Regions from separate parts of the Dietzia sp. NPDC055340 genome, predicted to be linked through region 1. Evidence: predicted binding sites of a transcription regulator. Region 1 holds the regulator's gene; each other region holds the start of a gene.
What was found. The regulator LexA, encoded in region 1, represses DNA repair genes until DNA is damaged. The targets are predictions, from matches to a motif close to CGAACANNTGTTCG.
Positions count from the first base shown of each region.

Region 2: a site for LexA is predicted at 4,087-4,100, ahead of ACWIFB_RS04065 (DUF222 domain-containing protein). Genes of this name have one in related genera too.
Region 3: a site for LexA is predicted at 5,916-5,929, ahead of ACWIFB_RS11150 (DUF222 domain-containing protein). Genes of this name have one in related genera too.

Region 1 is NZ_JBSHML010000023.1:2,018-9,954, forward strand. Features, by position in the region: gene ACWIFB_RS15200 (malate synthase G) at 1-245, opposite strand, end outside; gene dapF (diaminopimelate epimerase) at 365-1,249, shown strand; gene hflX (GTPase HflX) at 1,323-2,771, shown strand; gene lexA (transcriptional repressor LexA) at 2,826-3,494, opposite strand; gene nrdR (transcriptional regulator NrdR) at 4,328-4,783, shown strand; gene hrpA (ATP-dependent RNA helicase HrpA) at 4,793-7,937, opposite strand, start outside.
Region 2 is NZ_JBSHML010000004.1:144,576-152,512, forward strand. Features, by position in the region: gene ACWIFB_RS04050 (MFS transporter) at 1-1,089, shown strand, start outside; gene moaCB (bifunctional molybdenum cofactor biosynthesis protein MoaC/MoaB) at 1,136-2,152, shown strand; gene ACWIFB_RS04060 (molybdenum cofactor biosynthesis protein MoaE) at 2,152-2,598, shown strand; gene ACWIFB_RS04065 (DUF222 domain-containing protein) at 2,603-4,060, opposite strand; gene ACWIFB_RS04070 (nucleosidase) at 4,169-4,798, opposite strand; gene ACWIFB_RS04075 (hypothetical protein) at 4,824-5,543, shown strand; gene thpR (RNA 2',3'-cyclic phosphodiesterase) at 5,525-6,124, opposite strand; gene crcB (fluoride efflux transporter CrcB) at 6,154-6,543, opposite strand; gene ACWIFB_RS04090 (CrcB family protein) at 6,540-6,959, opposite strand; gene ACWIFB_RS04095 (maleylpyruvate isomerase family mycothiol-dependent enzyme) at 6,959-7,717, opposite strand; gene ACWIFB_RS04100 (acyl-CoA thioesterase domain-containing protein) at 7,714-7,937, opposite strand, start outside.
Region 3 is NZ_JBSHML010000013.1:41,101-49,037, forward strand. Features, by position in the region: gene ACWIFB_RS11125 (hypothetical protein) at 1-231, shown strand, start outside; gene ACWIFB_RS11130 (S9 family peptidase) at 228-2,441, opposite strand; gene ACWIFB_RS11135 (phosphoribosylaminoimidazolesuccinocarboxamide synthase) at 2,438-3,328, opposite strand; gene ACWIFB_RS11140 (alpha/beta hydrolase) at 3,380-4,243, opposite strand; gene purB (adenylosuccinate lyase) at 4,372-5,802, opposite strand; gene ACWIFB_RS11150 (DUF222 domain-containing protein) at 5,969-7,933, shown strand.

The DNA.
Region 1 (7,937 bases):
GTCTTATACGCGGCGGGATCGATCGGGGCCGGGTTCTCCTGATGCCACGCGTCGATCTTCGACTGCAGTTCGTCGCGCACCCCCAGAAGTTCCCGGTTACGAGGCGCGAGGTCGGTGAAGATCGCCGCCGCGCCGGCCCAGAACTCGTCGGGGTCGACCCCGGTACCCGGGATCGCCTGCGAATTGACGAAGTCGTACAGGACCTTGTCGACCTGGATACCGCCGACGGTGATGCGATCGGACATCGATGCTCTCCTCCTGTTAGGGGATCGTTCTCGGCTCAGACTCTAGTTGGCGCCTCTGACGGCTTCATCTGGCATTTCCACAGTGTGGAACGCCGGGCCCCCTGGGTAGGATTCGGCCCATGGCGCAGAACAGGTCGGTGGCTCCGGCGGAGATCACGTTCATCAAGGGGCACGGCACCATGAACGATTTCGTTCTCCTGCCGGACGACCGCGCCGAGCTCGAGCTCGACTCCGATCTCGTGCGTGCCCTGTGCGACCGCCGCGCGGGTATCGGAGCGGATGGGATCCTGCGGATCGCCACGGCAGGGGCGCTTGTGGAACAGGCGGTCCTGTCCGAGCTGCCGGACGGTGTGCTCGAGGCGGACTGGTTCATGGACTACCGCAACGCCGATGGCTCCATCGCCGAGATGTGTGGAAACGGGGTCCGGGTGTTCGCCCACGCGCTGGTCGCGACCGGCCGCGCGGAGACGGGAGAGGTCCGGGTCGGCACCCGTTCCGGACCCCGACCGGCCCGGATCCTCGAACACCGCGGAGATCGCGCGGTAGTCCGTGTCGATATGGGGCAGCCGGAGCTTCTCGGTCTGTCGTCAGTGCAGGTCGGGGATCGGACGTTCGCCGGGATCGCGGTGGACATGGGCAATCCCCACCTCGCCTGTGTCGTGCCCGGGCTCGATGGTGAGAAGCTTGCGGCGCTTCCCCTCCACCGCCAACCGGGGTTCGACACGGACTTCTTTCCGGAGGGGGTCAACGTGGAGATCTCGACTCCCCTGCGGGAGGGCCGTGTCTCGATGCGGGTCCATGAACGTGGGGCGGGCGAGACGATGTCCTGTGGGACCGGAATCGTCGCCACGGCGGTGGCCGCGCTCGCGGATGCCGGCCGGACCGCCGGCGAGGTCGTCGTCACGGTGCCGGGCGGGGAGGTCGCCGTCGGCCTGACCGAGAGCGGATCCACGCTCACCGGCCCGTCGGTACTCGTCGCGGAGGGCACATTCCGGAGGTCGTAGCGCATGTTCTCCGTCTATCCCGGGGTCGGCGCCCGGCGGCATGACCGGGCTTGGTATGAGATGATGGCCGGGAATGACTAACGAATCCGGGGCGGCGGACCGCCCACTACGTAATCTCGACCCCTCCATCGGCGAACTGCAGCTCGAGGAACGCTCCTCGCTGCGCCGGGTCGCGGGTCTGTCCACAGAGCTCCAGGACGTCAACGATGCCGAGTACCGGCAACTCCGACTGGAGCGGGTCGTGCTCGTCGGGGTGTGGACCGAGGGCTCGTCCGCCCAGGCCGACGCGGCGATGGCCGAGCTCGCCCAACTCGCGGAGACCGCCGGGTCCGAGGTGTGCGACGCGCTGATCCAGCGCCGGGACAAGCCCGATGCGTCGACGTACATCGGGTCCGGCAAGGTGAGCGTGCTCAAGGATGTGATCGCCGCCACCGGCGCGGATACGGTAATCTGTGACGGTGAGCTGACCCCGGGCCAGCTGATCTCGCTGGAGAAAGCCGTGAACGTCAAGGTCATCGACCGGACCGCACTGATCCTGGATATCTTCGCCCAGCACGCCACGAGCCGCGAAGGCAAGGCGCAGGTCTCGCTGGCCCAGATGGAGTACATGCTTCCCAGGCTGCGGGGTTGGGGCGAGTCGCTCTCCCGGCAGGCAGGCGGCCGCGCCGGCAGCAACGGTGGGGTGGGCCTGCGCGGTCCCGGCGAGACCAAGATCGAAACCGACCGCCGCCGGATCCGTGAGCGGATGGCGAAGCTGCGACGCGAGATCAAGGGTATGAAGCAGGCTCGCGACACCAAGCGTCACCGCCGTCGTGCCACCCCGGTGCCGTCGATCGCGATCGCCGGGTACACGAACGCCGGTAAATCGAGTCTCCTGAACCGGATCACCGGAGCCGGGGTGCTCGTTCAGAACGCGCTGTTCGCCACCCTGGACCCCACGACCCGGCGTGCAGATCTCCCGGACGGGCGAACGGTCGTGTTCACCGACACCGTGGGCTTCGTCCGACACCTTCCCACGCAACTCGTTGAGGCATTCCGATCGACTCTGGAAGAGGTCGTCGATTCGGAACTGCTCCTGCACGTGGTCGATGGCTCGGATCCGATGCCGCTGCACCAGATCGAAGCGGTGCGCAGGGTGATCAACGACGTCGTCGAGGAGCAGGGCGCCGAGCGGCCCCGTGAGTTGGTCGTGATCAACAAGATCGATGCGGCAGACCCGTTGGTGCTGACCGAGCTGCATCACGCGGTTCCGGACGGCGTGTTCGTGTCCGCCGCGACGGGGGAGGGGATGGACGAGCTCCTCGAGGCGATCATGGACATCATTGCCTCCGGTGACACTGAGGTCACGCTACTCGTGCCCTACCGGCGGGGTGAGGTGATCTCCCGGGTGCACGCGGAGGGCGCGGTTCTCGCTGAGGCGCACACGCAGGAGGGCACGAGGATCACGGTGCGGCTGCCCCAGTCGGTGGCCGGCGAGGTGTCCGAGTTCCTGGCCGACGGCACACACGGCGGCGCCGCCTGAGCCCGGGTTCCGGGAGCAGGCGGCGCGGGCCGGACTGGGGACTTCTCGTGAACGTCACATCTTGCGGAAGACCGTGACAACCTTGCCGAGCACCGTCGCATGCTCGCCGGGAATGGGGCTGAACGCGGGATTATGGGGAAGTAGCCAGACGCCCGTCTCGTCCTTACGGAAGGTCTTGACCGTGGCCTCCCCGTCGATCATCGCGGCCACGATCTCGCCGTTGTCGGCCACGTTCTGCTGACGGACCACCACATAGTCGCCGTCACAGATCGCGGCGTCGATCATCGACTCGCCGACCACCTTGAGCATGAACAACTCCCCCGACCCCACCAGGTCCGCAGGTAGCGGGAACACTTCGTCGACCGCCTGTTCAGCCAGAATCGGCCCCCCGGCGGCGATGCGCCCCAGCACGGGAACATAGACCGCTTCCGTTGCCCCGGACGGGCGCCCCTGAGGCGGGGTGGGTGCGCGCCGACCCCGCGACTTCTGGCCCGGGACGCCATGCACGTCGACCGCCCGCGGCTTGTGGGGATCCCGGGTCAGAAAGCCCTTCTTCTCGAGGGTCCGGAGCTGATGCGCGACGGAGGAGGTGGACTGCAGTCCCACCGCATCGCCGATCTCCCGGATGCTGGGCGGATATCCACGGTCTTTCACCGTGTCGTGGATATGTAGCAGCACGCTCTTCTGACGAGGCGTGAGCGCCTCGAAGTCCGGTTTCGGCATCGCGATGTCCCTTCGGCGAATGGATGTTCGACGTCTCTCTTTGTCTACACCCTAGACGGGCCGGGAACGAAGCGCCACACACCTGTTCGAAGAAATTCGCGCTCGGGTGGTGACTCTGTCGGAGTCGCGTGATACAACTCTAGGCAGTGTTCGAGTTCGAACAGGTGTTTCGGGCAACACACACAAGCGTGCGATTCCGTGTCGCACAGTCTGTCGAGTAGGGAGTGGCCATGTCCGTTCAGGAGCTTCAGTCGCACGCGCACCTCACGCGGAGCTGGACCGAGGTCTGCGCAGGGGAACACGGCGTCGTCCCGGTCCGGGACTCGGGGGGCCGGGGCGGGCGGCCGGCGTCGGCTCTGCCGTCCGGCGCCTCACGCACCCGGCCGGTGGTCCGTTCGAAGGGCCGACGTGCCGGTGGGGCTGTGAGCACGGATCGCGCGCGGCCGGTATCGGCACGCAAGTCAGTGCAGCGCCGGGGTGTGGCATTCGACCGATCGCCGGCGAGCGGTCGTTCGACTTCTGCTGCCCCGGTCGTGCCCGGTCGTCGGATCGTGGTCCGATCGGCGGGGTCTGTGCGCGCGTGCAACGTGCAGGCGCCGGCGACGGCGCCAGTGGGAGTGGTGGATGACGTGCCGACGTGGGCGCTGGTCGTCTGTGGAGTCCTTTTCGGGATCGCGATGCTCCTGGCGCTGGCCTTCCTCGGCGGGCCCGCCTACGCGTGATCGGGTGGTCGGCCTCTTAGACTGGAGTAGAGACGGCACATGGTCCGTCTCCGTCCCGGTGAGCAGTTCACCTGAGGGCGTGAGATCCGGTCAATGAAGGGCGGAACGGGAATGTACTGCCCGACGTGCCACAACGAGGACTCCCGGGTGATCGATTCCCGGTCCGTCGACGAGGGGCAGGCGATCAGACGCCGTCGCGAGTGTTCGGAATGCGGGCACAGGTTCACCACTCTCGAGACGCCTCTGCTGACGGTCCTCAAACGCAATGGAGTGACCGAGTCCTTCAGCCGCGACAAAGTGGTCAGAGGCGTGCGCCGTGCATGCCAGGGGAGGTCTGTGGAGGAAGCCGCACTCCGCAGGCTCGCGCAGCAGGTCGAGGACGCGGTCCGCGCACGAGGCGCCTCCGAGGTCCCTGCGCACGAGATCGGACTCGCCATCCTGGGGCCGCTGCAGGACTTGGACGAAGTCGCGTATCTGAGGTTCGCCTCCGTATACAAGCAGTTCAGTTCGGCGGACGATTTCGAACGAGAGATCATCGCTCTCAAAGAGCGCCGCGACACTCGGTAGCCGGCCGGCTCAACGCGAGGACTTCTGGGACAGTGCGGTACGGACAGCCTTGTCGATCCGCTCCGGCGATACCGACTGGGCCGTACCGAGCGACTGCGCGAACAGCCCGACCCGGTATTCCGCCAGCATCCACCGCAGGTCACGGATCGCTCTGGCGCCGCCCGGCCGCGCGCGAAGCACAGCACATGCCTCCTCGACCGTGGATTCCGAGCGGGCAACCCGTGCCGACAGTTCGGCGTGGCGCCCCGGCGCCTTCTCCGCCAGATCCAGGCGCATCGACACGGCTCGGACATGGCGCTCCAGATGCGGCAGCACGGACGCGGGATGCCGGGCCAGGAACCCTTTTCCGGTCAGGTACTCCAGGGAGGGACGAACAGTGTCAGCGAGCGTGGGCGGGGACTCCGCCAGGCGTGCCGAGACCTGCTGAGCCCGGACCAACGCTGTCACGACGGTCGAGATGGAGGTGGCGACAGCCCCCGGCACCTCGGCCCGCGCGGTGGCACGTAGTTCCAGGAAATCAGCGGCCTCGAGTACCGGCGCGCCCTGTCGGCTCGCGAGCAGTCTGGCGCACACGGCGAGAGAGGCATCCGAGACCAGAGCATCGATGCCGCCGTACGGATACTGGCTGAGGGCGAGACGTTGCTCGACCGGGCGCCCCCGGAGGATCGACGACGGTGCGACGAGATCAGCGGTCATCAAGGACAGGACGGCCTTGGTCTGGGTCGCCCGGCGCTCTTCCTCGGTGGTGCACGCGACCCGGTGGATGCCGTCTGTCGCGATCCGCAGGGCGGGATAGACGGTCACCTCGACGCCGTCCACCGACCCCGTCACCGAGCGAGGCAGATCACCGATCGTGTCGGCAGTCCATTCGCGGTGCGGCCCGTCGTCGGGGATCAGCCGTCGATTGAGGGTGGAACGGACTTTGTCGGTGAGTCTGGAACGCAGTGCTCTGAGGTCGGTCCCCGCGTCGACCACCGTGTCGCCGTCGACGACCTCGAACCTGACACGCAGATGATCAGGTAACTGCTCCGGTCGGAACTCTCTCGGATCCACGGTGGTCCCGATCCGGGTCGACAGCGCCTCCGCCAACGCGACGGGCAGAGGGGCCGAGCGAGGTTTCACATCGGCGAGCAGCAGACCGGCGTACTCGGCCGGTGGCGAACACATCCGCCGTAGGTACTTGGGCAGCGTCCGCAGCATCTCGGTGTAGAGCTCCTCGCGCAACCCCGGGACGAGCCACTCGAACCCCGCTGCGGTCACGGAACTGAGCTGCGGGAGCGGGATACGGATGGTGATCCCGTCCGCGGCGCCACCGGGTTCGAACTCGTAGTGCAGTTCGAAGCGACGTTCACCCTGTTGCCAGAACGGCGGAAAGGCGGCGGCATCCGGCGCCTTCTCCGCGGTGCGGATGTCCTCGTCGGTCAGGCGCAGCGCAGCGGGATCGCGGTGGCCCTTCTTCTTCCACCATGATTCGAGGTGCCGACCGGAGGTGATGTCCGCGGGAAGGCGCTCGAGGTAGAACCCGGCCAGCGCCTCGTCGTCGATCACGAGGTCACGCCGACGGCTACGGGTTTCCAGCTCGCGGGCCTGCTCGACAGCCCGTGCGTTGTCGATGATCGCCGGGACCCGCGTCGTCCATCTGCCCTCGACGATCCCGTGGCGCACGAACATCTCCCGCGCCAACGGTGCATCGACCCGCGAGAGCAGGATCCGCCGCGCCTCTACTACCGTTAAGCCGAGCAGGAGTACCTTCTCGTATGCCATGGCGGCGCCCTGGGCGTCGGACCAGTGGGGTTCGGAGTACTGCGAGCGCACCAGGTGCTCTCCCAACTGCTCGATCCATGCCGGATCGATTCGCGCCACATCTCGCGCCCAGAGCCGAGAGGTCTCGACCAGTCCGGATGCCATCACCCAGCGGGGCGGCTTCCTGGCCAGGTCCGAGCCCGGGAACACCTGGAACCGGATCCCGCGGGTGCCGCGGAACTCGCGTGTGTCCTCGTCGCGCACTCCCACATTGGTGAGTAGTCCCGCCAGGATCGCCTTGTGGAGATCGTCCTCGACGGCGTGCTCGGACGGCGGGTGCCAGCCCTGTTCTCGGCACATGCTCCGCAGTTGGGCGGTGAGGTCCTGCCACTCACGGATGCGCAGCCAGTGTAGGTACTCGGCCTTGCACATCCTGCGGAACGCACTGCCGGACAGCTCGCGCCGCTGCTCGGTGATGTAGCGCCACAGATTGAGGTAGCCGAGGAAGTCCGAGCTCTTGTCCGCGAACCGGCGGTGCAACTGATCCGCCTTGTCCCGTTCCTCGGCCGGTCTCTCGCGCACGTCCTGTACCGTGAGCGCCGCCACCACGACGAGGATGTCGCCGAGAGACCCGTTCCGGTGGCCTTCCACGACCATCCTGGCCAGGCGCGGATCGAGCGGGAGGACCGCCATCTCGCGGCCGACCTTCGTCAGATGAGGCCGCTCGTCGTCGTCGATGCGTAGGGCGCCCAGTTCGGTGAGCAGCGTCATCCCGTCCCGGACGGACCTGCGGTCCGGTGGCTCCACGAACGGGAAGTCATCCACCGGCCCCAGGTCGAGGTCGGCCATGGACAGGATCACCGACGCCAGGTTGGTCCGGAGGATCTCCGGGTCGGTGAACTCGGGCCGGGATTCGAAGTCGTCTTCCGAGTACATGCGGATGCAGATCCCGTCCGCGACACGGCCACAGCGACCGGCGCGCTGGGCGGCGGAGGCCTGCGATACCGGCTCGATGGGCAGCCGCTGGACTTTGGTGCGGGTGGAGTAGCGGGAGATCCTGGCCAGGCCTGTGTCCACGACGTAGCGGATGCCCGGCACGGTGACGGATGTCTCGGCGATGTTGGTCGAGAGCACCACCCGGCGCGTCGAATGGGCGCGGAAGGCCTTCTGCTGCTCGGCCGCGGTGAGTCGGGCGAACAGCGGGAAGATCTCGGTGTTCTTGAACCGACGTCCGCGCAGCACCTCCTCGGCGTCGCGGATCTCGCGCTCGCCGGAGAGGAACACCAGGACGTCGCCGTCGTCCTCCCGGAGCAGTTCGGAGACCGCGTCAGCCAGCCCGTCCAGTGGGTCGAGATCGATCACCCTGTCGCCCTGCTCCACCTGTAGAGGGCGGTAGCGGATCTCGACGGGG
Region 2 (7,937 bases), on a different contig from region 1:
CCCACGATCGAGCTGCTCATCGCGGCCCGCGCCGTCCAGGGCGTGGGCGCCTCGCTGCTCAACCCACAGCCGCTGAGCATCATCCACCGGGTCTTCGCCTACGACCGACGGGGCGCGGCGATGGGGATGTGGAGCGCGGTCGCGAGCTCGGCGGGCCTGTTCGGCCCCATCCTCGGTGGCCTGATCGTGGGTTCCGCCGGATGGCGCTGGGTCTTCGCGCTCTACATCCCGTTCGGGTTCCTGGCGTTCGTCCTGGTCGCCCTGCTGGTCCCGCGGCTGCCGACCGGCGTCGGCCGGATCGACCTGGTCAGCGCGGCGCTCGCCGTGGTGGCCGTGCTCGCCGTGACGCTCACCCTCCAGCAGGGCCCCGACCTCGGTTGGCCATTGTGGCTCTGGGCGGTCGTCGGCGCGGGGGTCGCCGCAGCCGCGCTGTTCGTCCGGCGGCAGTTCCACGTCGGCCGCCGGGGCCTCGACGCCCTCGTGCCGCCGGCCCTGTTCGGCCACCGCAACTTCGCGCTCGGTTCGTTCTCGGTGTTCACGCTCGGTTTCGCCGTGTACTCGATGAACATCCCGATCATGCTGTTCCTGCAGACGTCGAAGGGCCTGTCCGCCGAGGTCGCGGGCCTGATGATGATCCCCACCGCCGTGGTCTCGCTGGTCCTCGCGCCGTACGTCGGCCGCCTCACCGACCGCACCGCCCCGGGCGTCGTCTCGACCACCGGTTTCGTGTCGATGATCGCCGCGATGCTGCTGTTCGCCGCCATGATGACCTGGCAGGCGCCGGTCCTGTGGCTGCTCGTCCCCCTGGTGCTGATGGGCGCGGCCAACGCGATGTGCTGGGCGGCCAACTCGGCGGTGTCGATGCGCAGCCTGCCGTCCGACCTGGTGGGCGCCGGCTCCGGCGTCTACAACACGTCGCGGCAGGTCGGCGCCGTGGTGGGCGCCGCCGCTCTCGGCGCGGTCATGCAGGTCGGCATCGCCCACACCGATTTCTCCACCGCGATGGGCCTCACGCTGGTCCTGCCCGCCCTCCTGCTCCTCGCGGGTGCGACCGCCGTCCGCCGCTTCCAGCCCGACTCACCCCACTGACCGACACGCCGCCCCGACCTGCACCGCGACGACTACCGTGGAGGCCATGGCAGACCCGCAGCTCACCCACCTCGACGCCGAGGGCCGCGTCCGCATGGTCGACGTCGGCGACAAGGCCGTGACCACCCGCACCGCCACCGCCGAGGGCGTCTTCCGCACCCGCCCCGAGGTGGTGACGATGGTCGACGGCGACGCGCTGGGCAAGGCCGACGTGCTGGCCACCGCGCGCCTGGCCGGGATCGGCGCCGCCAAGAAGACCTCCGAGCTGATCCCGTTGTGCCACCAGATCCCGCTGAACTCGGTGAAGGTGCATTTCGATCTCGACGCCGACGCGGGCGAGATCCGCGTCTCCGCCACCGCCAAGACCACCGGCCGGACGGGCGTCGAGATGGAGGCGCTCACGGCCGTCTCGGTGGCGGGCCTGACGTTGCACGACATGGTCAAGGCCGTGGATCCCCTCGCCACGATGGACGGGGTCCGACTGGCAGCCAAATCAGGTGGAAAGCGCGGCGACTGGACCCGGGAGTCCGACGACGACAACGCCGCCACCGACCAGAACGACCACCCGGCAGAACCCGCCGCGATCGGTGAGGGCCGGAGCGCCGTCGTCGTCGTCTCCTCCACCGCCGCCTCGCGCGGTGAGCGCGAGGACTCCACCGGCCCCGCCATCGAGTCCTGGCTGCTCGAGCGCAATTTCGCCCCGGTCGAGGTGCACGTGGTGGCCGACGCGGAGATCGAGGTGGCCGTCACCGAGCAGGTCCGCCGCTCGCCGGCTGCGCTGCTGACCACCGGCGGCACCGGCGTGGCCCCGGACGACCGCACCCCCGAGGCCACGGCGCCACACCTCACGCTGCAGCTGCCCGGTGTGGCCGAGGCGATGCGGGCACGCGGCATCGCCGCCACGCCGACGGCCGCGATGAGTCGCGGGGTGGCGGGCTTCGCCGGCCGTACGCTCGTGGTGAACCTGCCCGGCTCGACCGGTGGCGTGCGCGATGGCCTCGCCGTGCTCGACGACCTGCTCGAGCACCTGCTCGAGGTACATGCGAATGGAGGTGGGCACTGATGACCACATCTGTGCCACTGGCCCGGATCACCGACGCCGTGATCGATCCGCGTGAAGTCGAGCAGGAGGTCTGGACCACTGCCGACGGCGCGATGGTGACGTTCTCCGGGATTGTGCGCGATCACGACGGGGGGCGTTCCGACGTCCAGCACATCGAGTATTCGGCGCACCCGACGGCCGCGAAGATCCTCGGCCGACTGTGCGAGGAGATCGCCACCGAGACGAGCGGGCCGGCCGGCCGGGTGCGGGTGGGCGCCGTGCACCGGGTGGGAGTCCTGCCGGTCGGCGAGGTCGCGGTGGTCGTGGTGGCGGTCGCGCCCCACCGCGCGGAGGCGTTCGCCGCGTGCGCCGAGTTGATCGAACGGCTCAAGCACGGAGTGCCGATCTGGAAGCGGCAGTTGTTCTCCGACGGGCTGTCGGAATGGGTGGGCGTCGGCGACTGCTGACCCCTCAGGCGGGTCGGTCGCGTCTGTCGGTTCCGGGTGGGTTGGTGAGGTATCCGTCGGGTGAGAAGACTCTGTCGTTGAGGATGATCTCGACCTGTTCCTGGATGCCCTCGCGTGCCCGGGCCAGTGGACCCTTCGGCCGCGTGCGGTGTTGGTGCCCGGTGTCGGTGGTGATGATCAGCTCGCCCAGCGGCCCGGGCCGGTAGGAGTTGGTGCCGAAGGTCTTCTCGCGGTGGTGTTTGCGGCACAGGCACACCAGGTTCCACTCCAGGGTCGGCCCGCCCAACTCCGGGGTGGCCCGGTCGAACGCGATCACATGATCGATGTCGCAGTCCCGGGCATCGACCGCGCAGCCCGGATGGCGGCAGGTGCCATCACGCAGCCGGATCCGCTCGGCCAACGCCGGGGAGATGACGTACCGCAGTGCCCGCTCCGGGGTGTCCAGGGCGCCGGGGGCGGGGTCGATGATCTCGAACCGCACCCGCGCGTCATCGCCCTCGAGCAGTTCCTGACACAGCCAGTCGAAGCTGGTGTACGCGCCGGTGACGAACTCCACCTGATCGGGCAGTCCCCGCGCGGCCGCGGCGATCACACTGATCCGGATCGGCTGACCGGTGGCCGCGGCGGCGTTACCGACCGTCGGGCGCGGCAGGTCCGCCCCGACCTGCACCGGGCCGAGCTCGATGCCATCAACGACCTCGGCCGGCCCGGCCGGCGAGTACACCGCCAACGCCGACAGTGCGTCAGCGCGGAGCTGGTCCATGGGCCGCGGCACCCCGTCGGCGGCGGCCGCGGCGGCATCGGTCTCGATCCTGCGGCGCAGCATCTCCGCGTCCCCGATCGGCAGCTTGGCCCACATCGAGGCCATCCCGTCGCGGCCCCGGCGAAACCGCACCGTGCGCGACTCTGTGGCCGCATCTACCGCGTCCTGCGCCGCCCCGGGATCCAGACGCTCCACGGCCCGGTCGATCATCGCCTCCACCGCCGACCGCGACGGCCGGTCACCACCGTCCAGATCGTGCGCGACGCGGGCCATGACCGCATCCTCCACATCAGAGACGATCGCGTCCGGCACCTGCGCCAACCGGCAGGCGATATCGATGGCCAACTGCTCCGGCAACAGCCCCCGCCCGACCATGGACAGCATCCGCGGCAGCCGGGTGTGGATCTGCACCCCGGCCAACACCAACCGGCCCGCATGCCAACACGTCAACTGACACGCCGCCGCCATATGGTCACGCGCCCGCGCCTGCGGATCCAACCGCGCAAACCCCTGCCGCCCCGAATCGTCGTCCTCAGCAGCCCGAGCCATCTGCCGCACCAACAACGCAGCCGCTTCCAACCGCGTCGCCCCGGCCCGATTCTGCGCCAGCGTCGCCGACCGCGCCGCCTCGCTCACAGCGGCAAGATCCTCGCAGCAGGAGGACTCGGGAACCGCAGACAACGAACCCGCCGACGTCATCGTCGCCACCCCCGCCGCACATCAGTAGAACGTATGTACGACCGTACCCGCCGTCCCACTATCGCGCAAGTGTTCGAATCCAATCGGCCGCCGGGGCGGAGGAGGGCGCTATGAGAGCCGCGTTCCGACCCATTCAGCCAGCACGCGCGCACACGCGTCGACGCCTTCGACCCACGTGTCACCTGCGCCTTCGTCGGCCGGATCGGACACGTACTTGACCAGTCGCGTCGGCACCCCGAGGGCCGCTCCCGCCGCCGCGACGGCGTAACCCTCCATGTCGACCAGGTCGGCGATCGCGACGAGCCGGTCCCGCAGCGGCCCGCCCGCCACGAAGCGGTCGCCGGTCGCTAACACCGGCGCGGTCGTGCCGCCGGGAGACGACGGCAGCAGCGATCGCGGCGCCGGGACAACCGCGCTGACCGCGGACAGTTCCAGGGGCGGCCCGTCATGCCGACCGGTGACGGCGTGGAGGGCCGGGTCGTCGAAGTCGTGCTGAAAGACGGTGGCGATCTCGTGCGTCCCCTCCATCCCGGGGTGCAGGCCGCCGGCGGTCCCGACGTTGACCAGCTCGCGGGGGCGCGCGCCGCCGCCGAGGGCGGTGGCGACCGCCAATGCCGCCCGCACCTTGCCGACGCCCGTCACCAGGACCGGGAAGTCGGTGACGAAGTGCCGGGCCTCCTGCTCGAGAGCCACGACGACGAGTGGATGTGCCGGGTCAACAGTGCCTATGAGTTCCACGGCGTCCACGCTAGCCTGCTGCCAGATGGCCACCGAGCCCCCGCCGAGCCCCGAGGTGATCGAGATGATGTCCGCCAATCCCCGCCCCAGTATCAGCCGACCCGGCGCCACCCGGGCCGCACACCGCAGAGCCCTGCTGGCGCTGCCGGTGACCGCACTGCTCGTGTCGGCCGGCTGCGCCTCCGGCTCGAACGACCAGGCGTCCGACCAGGCCACCGATGCCCAGCAACAGACTGTCACCGCGACCGTGACCGCTCCGACCGGGAGCACCCCGACCAAGAACGCCCAGAACGGGAACGCGCCTGCCACCGACGGCTTCGACCCCGCGAACTGCGACACCGACCGGACCGGCCAGGACATCATCGGTGACGTCGTCGTCCGGAGCGGACAGACCTGCCTGCTGTCCGATCTCACAGTCAACGGCGACCTGGACGTCCAGCACGACGGCCGCCTGGAGCTGCGGGGAGTTCGCGTGGTGGAGGACGTCGAAGCCGAGGGGCACGCGTTCGTCCTTGTCAGCGGTGGTGAGGTGTCCGGGTCGATCGAGCTCGACAAGGGCGGCGAGGCGGTCGTCGAGAACGTCCGCATCGGCGGCAGCCTGGAGTCGGAACAGAATTCCGGCCCGCAGCGCTTCGAGGGCAACACCATCGGCGGCGATCTCGAGTGCGAGGACAACGCCCACGTCCCGACCGGCGGCGGCAATCAGGTCGCCGGCGAGCGCGAGGGTCAGTGCGCTGCCCTGTGAGGCCTGGCCCACCAGCGATGATCCTCGGGACCGAGAGGTAGCCGTGCCACCACCTCGTGGCGGGCCCGGCCGCGGGGTCCCTCGCCGAGGAACGAGTCGACGAGCGCGATCTCGGTGACCTCCCAGTCGGTGCTGCCGAACGTATCGAGAACACGCAGCCAGGCGGTGGCGTCGTCGCGGCCGCCCAGCCTGGCCAGGGTGAGGTGCGGCCTGAACCGAGCACCGTCCGGCACACAGCCCGAGGCGTTCGCGGCCGATCGCGCGCCGGCGGCGAGAGCGTGGAGCGGCTTGTGTTCAGGCTGGTCGACGCCGGCCCACAGCACCTTGGCCCCCTCCACCGAAGGGAAGGCTCCGGCCCCGGCCAGCCGCAGGCGGAACGGCTCGTGCTTGCGCGCCACGGCGCCGAGACGCTCAGTGAGTTCGTCGAGCCTCCAGTCGTCCACATCCGGGCAGAAGGTCAGGGTGAGGTGCCACTGCGACGGCGGGGTCCACGTCAGACCAAGCCGAGGCTCGAGGAACCGCTCGAGCTGCTCGCGGACCTCCTCCGGCGGCAGCACCGCCACGAACATCCGATGCCCCATGCCCCTACCGTGGCCCACCGAGACGCGGTTTACAACCCGCCGAGCCACAACCCCAGCAACGCGGCGCAGATCGTGGCCAGCACGGTGCCCACCGCGTAGGCGAGCGCGGTGACGCCCCGGCCGGCCAAGGCCAGACGCACCGCATCCAGGCTCGCGGTGGAGAACGTCGTGTACCCGCCCAGGACGCCGGTGCCGACCAGCGCCACCCACCCGGCGGGCGCGGCGGCGGACGCGACCGAGGGCGTCGTGAGCCCAATCACCACCCCCAGTAGCAGCGAGCCGGTGACGTTGACCAGGAAGATCCCCAGGGGGAAGGCACGGCGCCAGCGGGCGGTCACCCACTCGTCCACCGCGTAGCGGGCGGCCGCGCCCACCCCGCCGCCGAGCGCGGCCCAGCCGACGAGCACCGCGGCGCTCATGCGTTCGGCTCCGCCGCGTCACGCCGCCCCACGGCCAGCCCGGCCGCGGCGAGCCCGGCGAGCGAGGCCAGTGCCCCGAGCACGAGCGTGGCCAGCGCGTACCCGGCCGCGGTGAGAGGCGCCGAGTCCCGTACGAGTTCGGCCGTCTGGAGCGCGACCGCCGAGTAGGTCGTGAACCCTCCGCACAGGCCGGTGCCGAGGAGTAGCCGGGCCCGGCGCTGACGATCTCGTCGTCGTGGCCCCGCCGCGTCCAGCGCCGCCACCAGCGCGGCCAACACGAACGCCCCCACCACGTTGACCAGCAGCGTCGCGGCGAGCGGTGTCTCGGGGAGGGCGAGGGTGACCGCGGCGCGCCCCGCCGATCCGGCCGCCCCGCCGAGGGCGACAAGCAGCAGTGCCGGCACGGCCGCGCGCATCAGATCGAGAGCCCGGCCTCCAGGGCGGCGTCTAGGCCACCGCGGTCGCCGGTGACCTCCAGGCCCTCCGCGTCCGGCCCCACGCGTCCCCACAGCAGTAGAGCCAGCGTCTCGGGCGGGCCGGTCAGCTCGACCTCGGGCGCGGCCTGACCGTCCTCACCCTCGGCACCCGGTAGCACCCACTCGCGCTCACCGGCGCGCACGCGGATCGTCACCGGCAGCGGCGGCAGCGCGGCGGACATGATCGGGCGCAGCGCGGTGCAGAACTCGTCGATGGTGTCGAGGGCGACGTCGTCCATCAGCGGAGTCGTGCCCGCCGCGCCCGACAGCGCGCACTCGAGGTCCCAGCGGTGGATCGCCGTCTCGTGCAGCTGCCGGCGCAGCCAGTAGTCCGCGCGACCGGGGCCGGCGAAGGTCCACACGGGCGCGTCCGGCTCGGTCCCGGCGTAGGTCTCGATGGCGCCCTCCGCGAGCCCGGCGTACCACCGGGCGAGCGCATCCGCGCCCTCGGTGGCCGGCGGTGCGGACTCCATCACCGCGCGCATTCCCCGGGCCCGCACTTCGGGGTTCGCCTCGCGGACGTTGGCGCCGCCCCACCAGTTGGCGGTCCCCAGGTGGGCCACCAGCTCGTGCACCGTCCAGCCGGGGCACGCCGCGACGGGCGCGGACAGGTCGGCGCCCTCCAGCGCGAACCGGACCAGCCCGGCCTGCGCCTCGATTGCGTCGAACAGCCGCTCGCGGCTCAGGTCCGTGCTCATACCCGCGTTCCCTTCTCCGGGTCCGCTCCCGAGTCGGAACCCGATCCGCCGTCGCTCCGGCCCTTGACCAGGCCGCGCTTGGAGAAGTCGATCTGGCGGCGCGCGTTGGAGACCGCCACCACGGTGCCGGTGCCGAACATGCCGTCGCGGTCGAACAGGGTCGCCGTGCCCACGGCCACCCCGGAGTCGCTGATGTGCTCGTCGGCCTCGATCCCGATGT
Region 3 (7,937 bases), on a different contig from region 1:
ACGGCCACCCTGCTCGAGGCCCGGTCCCGGGCGCTCAACCTGGTGACGGGCGGTCTATTCGCGATCTCGCTCATCCTGATCTTCGGCTCGAGCCTGGAGCTCGGGGACGGCCACCGTCTGGCCTACATGATGGGCGGGCTCGGCATCATCCTGTTCCTCGCCGGGGCTGTCATCCCCGCCGCCGCGATGGCCCGCACCATGAACGACGACGAGGTGACCGGGCGGGGCTAGCCGGCGGTCGCGGTGCGGACCGTCCAGGCGTACTCGAACGCGATCTGGCGCCAGCGCTCGTAGCGACCGGAGACGCCACCGTGACCGGCGCTCATCTCGCAACGCAGCAACACGGGCCTGTCGGTCGAGTTGGCCGAGGTCGACACCTCACGCAGCTTGGCCACCCACTTGGCCGGCTCGACGTAGAGCACGCGGGTGTCGTTCAGCGAGGTCACCGCGAGGATCGCCGGGTAGTCCTTGGCCTCGATGTTCTCGTACGGGGAGTAGGAGGCCATGTAGTCGTAGACCTCCTCGGAGTGCAGCGGGTCGCCCCACTCATCCCACTCGATCACCGTGAGCGGCAGCTCGGGCATGAGGATCGAGGTGAGCGGATCCACGAACGGCACGACGGCCTGGATACCCGCGAACAGCTCCGGCGCGAGGTTGGCCACAGCACCCACGAGTAGTCCGCCGGCGCTCCCGCCCTCCGCGACCAGACGGTCCGGGGCCGTGAGCCCCGAGTCGATCAGGTGCCGGGCGCACGCGATGAAGTCGGTGAACGTGTTGCGCTTGACCAGCGTCTTTCCGTCCTCGTACCAGAGACGGCCCATCTCGCCGCCGCCCCGGACATGGGCCACGGCGTACGCCATGCCGCGGTCCAGCAGCGACAACCGCGCGACGGAGAACGAGGGGTCCATGCTCGACTCGTACGAGCCGTACCCGTACAACAATGTCGGCACCTGCTCGCCGGCATCGATTCGGGCGGCCGTGTCGACTGACATGACCAACGAGATCGGCACCCGGGTACCGTCTTCGGCGGTCGCCCAGTCGCGACGCTGCACGTACCCGGCCGGATCGTAGCCGCCCAGCACCTCCTGCTCGCGCAGCAGCGTCCGCTCCCCCGAGACCGGGTCCAGCGAGTACACCCGGCCCGGCGTGACGAAGGAGCCGAATCCGAACCGCAGTACCGGGGTCCGCCACTCGGCGTTCGCGCCCGGCCCGGAGGTGAACAACTCCTCGTCGAACTCGACCGGCTCGAAATCGCCGTAGGACTGCGCGCCGTCGGTCGATCCAGGATCGAGCAGCATCATCGCGAACCGGGGCAGCGCCGCCTCGCGGTAGCCGAGCACCAGGAACCGCTCGAAGGCGTCCACGCCCTCGACGCGGACGTCGTCGCGGTGCGGCACCAGCGTTCGCAGCTCGGTGAAACTCCCCTCCACCGGCCCGGCCGGCGCCTCGACGATCGTCGAGTTGGGCGCCCCGGCGTTGTGCGTGATCAGGAAGCGGTTCTGCCCACCGACCACGGCGTGCTCGACGTCGTACTCCACGCCCACTTCGCGCGGCCGGACGCACCAGAACTCGCCGGCGGGGTCGGCGGAGTCCAGGCACCATACCTCGGTGGTGATCTTGGAACCCACCGCTATCTGCAGGTACTTCTCGCTACGGGTCTCGCCCACACCGATCCAATAGGACTCGTCGGGCTCGTGGAACACCTTGTCGTCGTCGTCACGGGTCGTCCCCAGGCGGTGACGCCACACCGTATCGGGACGCCACGCCTCGTCCACGGTCACGTAGAAGACATAGTTCCCGTCCCGCGACCAGGTCACCCCCGCGGCGATGCCGGAGATCTCCTCCTCCGGCGCGGTGACCTCAGGATCCAGCGCCCGGAAGCGGAGGGTGTAGCGCTCGCCGCCCTCGGTGTCGGTCGCCCAGGCGAGCATGCGGCCGTCGTGGCTGACCGAGAAGGCGCCGAGCGCGAAGTACTCGTGCCCCTCCGCCTCGACGTTTCCGTCCATCAACAGCTGTTCTCCGGGCAGCTCTACACCTGGAGAGACCTCTGGCGGGACCCAGCCCGCGGGGTCTGACATGTCCGCGGCGAACTCGCCGGCCACAGGCACCCGGCAGTGCTGCGCATAGGACCTGCCCTCGATGGTGCGCGAGAAGTACCACCAGCTGCCGGAGCGTACCGGGACCGACATATCGGTCTCCTTGACGCGGGACCGGATCTCCTCGTAGACCTCGTCCTCGAGAGGCTTGAGGTCCGCTGTCATGGCGTCGGTGTAGGCGTTCTCGGCCTCGAGGTAGGCGCGCGTGTCGGGGGCGTCCTTGTCGCGCATCCACTCGTAGTCGTCGACGAAGACGCGCCCGTGGTGCTCGCGGTGGTGCGGGCGGCGCTCGGCGACCGGAGGGGTGGGCGCGGCAGCGTTCGGCGAGATGTCCGAGGTGCTCATGCGTCGCCCCCGATCCAGTCGGCGAACGACAGGCCCGAGATGCGCTCGTAGGCCTCGATGTAGCGTGCGCGCGTCGCCTCCACCACCTCCGCGGGAAGTGGCGGCGGGGGCGTGTCCGAGGCCTTGTCCCAGCCCGAGTCGGGGCCGGTGAGCCAGTTACGCACGTACTGCTTGTCGAAGCTCGGCTGGACGCGGCCCGCCTCATAGGTGTCGGCGGGCCAGTAGCGCGAGGAATCCGGTGTCAGCACCTCGTCGGCCAGGATCAGCTCACCGCCCGAGAGCCCGAACTCGAACTTGGTGTCGGCCAGCAGGACGCCGCGCGCGGCCGCCATCTCGGCTGCCCGGGAGTAGACGTCCAGGGTGGCGGTACGTAGTCGATCGGCCAGCTCGGCGCCGACGATGTCGGTGAGCTGGGAGAACGAGATGTTCTCGTCGTGGTCGCCCACCGCGGCCTTGGTGGCGGGCGTGAAGATCGGCTCCGGCAGGCGGCTGGCCTCGACCAACCCGTCCGGCAGCTCGATTCCGCACACCGTGCCCGACTCGCGGTACTCGACCATGCCGGAGCCGGTCAGGTACCCACGGGGGACGCACTCGGCTTGCACCATGTCGAGTCGACGCACGACCATCGACCGCCCGAGCAACTCGGCGGGAATCCGCTCGTCGTCCAACGGCCCGGCCAGATGATTGGGCACGTCGAGCGCGTCGAAAAAGTAGGCGCTCATCGCCGTGAGCACGCGGCCCTTGTCCGGGATCGGCGTGGCCAGCACGTGGTCGTACGCGGAGATCCGGTCCGTGGCCACCATGAGCAGGGTCTCGGCGTCGATCTCATAGAGTTCGCGGACCTTGCCGGCGGCGAGATGGCGATAGGAGGAGAGCTCAGGTCGCATGACGGCCAGCGTAGCCGTCGCGCCTCTCCGCGCTCCGTCCGGCGAGGGGCATCAGCCCAGGCGCGCGTCGAGCCACTCCCCCAACGCCTCGTACGCCTCGGCGGCGCACAGGTCGTTGAACAACTCGTGCTTGCCGCCCTCGAACTCGCGGTAGGTGATCTCGGGACGGGGGTCGTGGTCTGAGCCGGCGAGCTGGGTGAAACGACGCGCACCGGCCGGGGCCGTGATCGGGTCCGCGGAGCCGTTGAGGATCAGCGTGGGCACCCGCAGCGCGCGCGACCGCTCGATCAGTCGGGCACCCCCGGCCAGCAACGTCCCCGCGGACAGCGCCGGGACACCCCCGTGGAGGACCAGCGGGTCGGAGTTGTAGTCCACCACGTACTCGGGCACACGCGAGATGTCGTTCGCATCGAGCTTCTCCACCGGCAGGAACGGCAGCAGCCGCGCGATGACGGGCGCGATGGCCTTCAGCACGGCGGGGGTGGTCTCGCCCACGAGGAGCCCGGGCGAGGACAGGATCAGTCCCTTGAGATCCCACGGCCGCCGCAGCGCGGATTCCCCGGCGACCTGACCGCCCAGCGAATGGCCCATGAGCAGACGCGGGAGCGTGTCGGTGCCGGCACCCTCATCTGAGCGGCTCCACTGCGCCACCGCGTCACGGACCGCCAGGTTGTCCTCGATATGGGTTTCCATCGCGACCCTGAACCGCGGCCCCGGAGCGGCGCCGTGACCCCGCAGATCGTAGGTCGCCACGGTGACGCCCCGGGCCAGGAGGAAGTCGACCGTTCGTCCGTATCGGCCGGAATGCTCTCCGAAACCGTGGACCAGCACGAGCACGGCCCGGGGGGCCTCTGCGTGATGCAGGGTGACCTGCAGGCCACCGGTACCGGGAACAGGGAGAAGACTCTGGCGCATGTGCGCCACACTATCGCCGCTGACGAACCGATGACACGAGATCACCGCGACCGTGGCGACCCGGGACCCGGGCCCGCGGGCGAACTCGTCGTCGTCGTCGTCACCAACGGCGCCGCCGGGGGCCCGCGCTACAGGATCGCGCCGGGCGCGTACCCCGCGGCCTCCGGATAGCGGGCGACGAGCGCGTCGATCCGGGCCACCACGGCGTCGACCTGGTCGCCGGCGACGCCCACGAACGCCGCGCGGTCGGCCAGCGCCTCGTCGAGCGCCGCGCGGTCGAGCGGCAGTCGGTCATCGGCGGCGAGACGGTCGAGCAGGTCGGGCTCACGCCCCTCCTCGCGCATCGCCAGCGCCACGGCGACCGCGTTCTCCTTGATCGCCTCATGCGCGACCTCCCGGCCGACTCCCGCGCGGACCGCGGCCATGAGGACCTTGGTTGTGGCGAGGAACGGCAGGTAGCGCTGGAGCTCCTTGTCGATCACGGCGGGATACGCGCCGAACTCGTCCAGCACCGTCAGGAAGGTCTCGAACATGCCGTCCAGCGCGAAGAAGGCGTCCGGCAGCGCCACGCGGCGGACCACCGAGCAGAAGACGTCGCCCTCGTTCCACTGCGCACCGGCGAGCTCCGCGACCATCGAGCCGTACCCGCGCAGGACCACCTGCAGGCCGCCAACCCGCTCACAGGACCGGGTGTTCATCTTGTGCGGCATCGCCGACGAGCCGACCTGACCCGGCTGGAAGCCCTCGGTGACCAGCTCGTGGCCGGCCATCAGGCGAATGGTCTGCGACAGCGACGACGGGCCGGCGCCCAGCTGCACCAGCGCCGAGACGACCTCATGGTCCAGCGAGCGCGGGTATACCTGGCCGACCGAATCGAAAGTCCGCGAGAAGCCGAGGTGGGCGGCGACGCGCTGCTCGAGCTCGGCCATCCGGGAGGCGTCACCGTCGAGCAGATCGAGCATGTCCTGCGCGGTGCCCATGGGGCCCTTGATGCCCCGCAGCGGATAGCGCTCGAGGAGCGACTCGACCCGCTCGAGCGCGACGAGCATCTCGTCCGCGGCGGAGGCGAAACGCTTGCCGAGTGTGGTGGCCTGGGCGGCGACGTTGTGGCTACGACCGGCCATGACCGTGTCGCGGTGGGCGGCGGCGTGCTCGGCCAGGCGGCGCACGATGGCCACCGTGCGATCGCGCATCAGCTCGAGCGAACGCACAACCTGGAGCTGTTCGACGTTCTCCGTGAGGTCGCGGCTCGTCATGCCCTTGTGGATGTGCTCGTGGCCGGCGAGGGCGTTGAACTCCTCGATCCGCGCCTTGACGTCGTGACGGGTGACTCGCTCGCGCTCGGCGATCGATGCCAGATCCACCTGGTCGATCACCGCCTCGTACGACCGGATCACCCCGTCGGGGACGTCGATCCCCAGGTCACGCTGGGCGCGGAGCACCGCGATCCACAGCTGGCGCTCGAGCACGATCTTGTACTCGGCGGACCACAGGGTGGCCAGGTCGGTACTCGCGTAGCGCGAGGCGAGGACGTTGGAGATGCGGGGCTTGGCGGTCACGGGGCCGATTCTCTCACGATCCACCGACACCTCCGCCACTCCGCCGACCGGGCGGACTTGTCCAATGTAATTGCTCGAACACCCTTGCGACATACCGCCGTACCCGATACTGTAGAACACACATTCGACGTAGGTGCGAAGCGGGATGGGATGGAGGTGGGGGCTGATGGAGAGGGATGACGACGACAAGGCGGGCCCGCCGACTTCGCCCACCGGTCCGGCCGCATCTGCCGCTGCGGCGGCGATCTCGGTTGCCGCCGATGCTGCGCGTGCGGGGTGGGAGGCCGAGAACCGTGCGGCGGCGCACCGACTGTCGGCAGCGCACCAGTTGATGACCGCATGCCTGGACTACCCGGGCTGCGGTACCGACCCCGACGATCCCCGGCCCGGATACTCGATCCTCGATGCCGCCGATGTCGCGATCACCCACCTGGTGCGGGTGCTGGCGATCTCCACCTACAAAGCCGGGACGATGATCTCCTTCGCCGCCGACCTGCACCTTCGCTACCCGGCGATCCTCACCGCGATGACCCAGGGACGACTAGAGGAGGCCACAGCCAAAGCCCTGGCCGGGCAGATGGAATTCGTCGACCCCGCACTGCTGCACCAGATCCAACAGGACGTGGTCGATGACTACCTGGCCGCCATCGAAGCCGGCAGACGCCCCGGCATGAAAGCCATCCGCAACCGGGCCGACGAGATCATCTCCACACGCGATCCGAACGCGGTCCGGGCCCGCAAAAAAGACGCCGGCCGCGACCGCGGCGCCAGCATCAGCCCCGGCCGCGACGGCATGTCCACCCTCCACGCCCTCCTGCACGCCGACGAGGCCGCCGTCCTGGCCGAAGCACTCGAACAGAAAATCGCCGCCGACCGCGCCACCGAAGAAGACACCGCAGCCACTGCCAGCGAGCCCGCCACCGGCCCCTCCACCGCTAGCGGACCCGACACCGGCGCCGACACCGACACCGACACCAGCCCCGGGGCTGCGGATGCGCCCTACAGCCTGGCCCAACGCCGCGCCGATGCCCTGATGTCCCTGATCTGCGGCGACACCACCACACCCGCCGACACCACCACCCCGGCCGGCACCGACACCCGCACCAGCTCCGGCACGCCGGACACGTCGGGCTCGGGCACACCGGACGGACCGGCTGCCGGTGGGGTGATGCTGCGGCCCAAAATCACCGTCACCGCCCCCACCGGCGCGAACGCCAACCGCTGGGCAGACCACACCCGGGTGGAGTTCGCCCGCACCGGCGAAGCCGCCCTGCAGTCCCTGCTGGACCTGCTCGCCTGCAGCGACGGCGCCAGCCTGCACCACATCGACCCCACCCCCGGCGCCGCGGACGACCGAGACGCTGCGCTGCGGTACCGGCCCTCCGCAGCCCTGGCGCACCGGATCCGGCTGCGGGATGGCACCTGCCGCCACCCCGGATGCACCGTCCCGGCCGACGCCTGTGATCTGGACCATGTCGTGCCGTTCAACCACGCCGACCCCACCCAAGGTGGACAGACAGTCGAATCGAACATGGCCTGCCTGTGCCGCCGGCATCACCGGTTCAAAACCTTCAACGACTGGCACTACCAACTCGACCCCGACGGCACCCTGCTCATCACCACCGACCAAGGCCACACCATGGTCACCCACCCCGACGGGCCCCTGGCCGACTATCGGCGCGAGCAGGCACGGGTCGAAACCGCCGCGTGGGAGAAGCAACAACGCCGCAACCCCGACCCCGGACGCGCGGCCGCCACCGGCGGCGCCAGCCCGACCGGGCGTGCCACCAAAACCTCCTGGGCCCGACGCGACGCCCGCAAACACACCCACCGCGACACACAACGCAGCCACAACGCCACCAACCGCCAAGCAGCGAGCCAGGACGCCGCCACCCAAGCCAGACACCAGGCCCGCAACACCGCCCGCGCCACAGCACTCGCCAAAGCCGGAGCCACATTCCAGCCCATCACCGTGGCAATCACACCCCGGACCATCATCGACCTACCAGCACACCGCCACAGCCGCTGGTGGAACCGAAACCACCACCGCTACCACCCACCCGGCAACAGCGCCCTGGAAAACCAACTCAAAACCATCATCGACAACCTCACCGACCCACCACCCTTCTAACCGA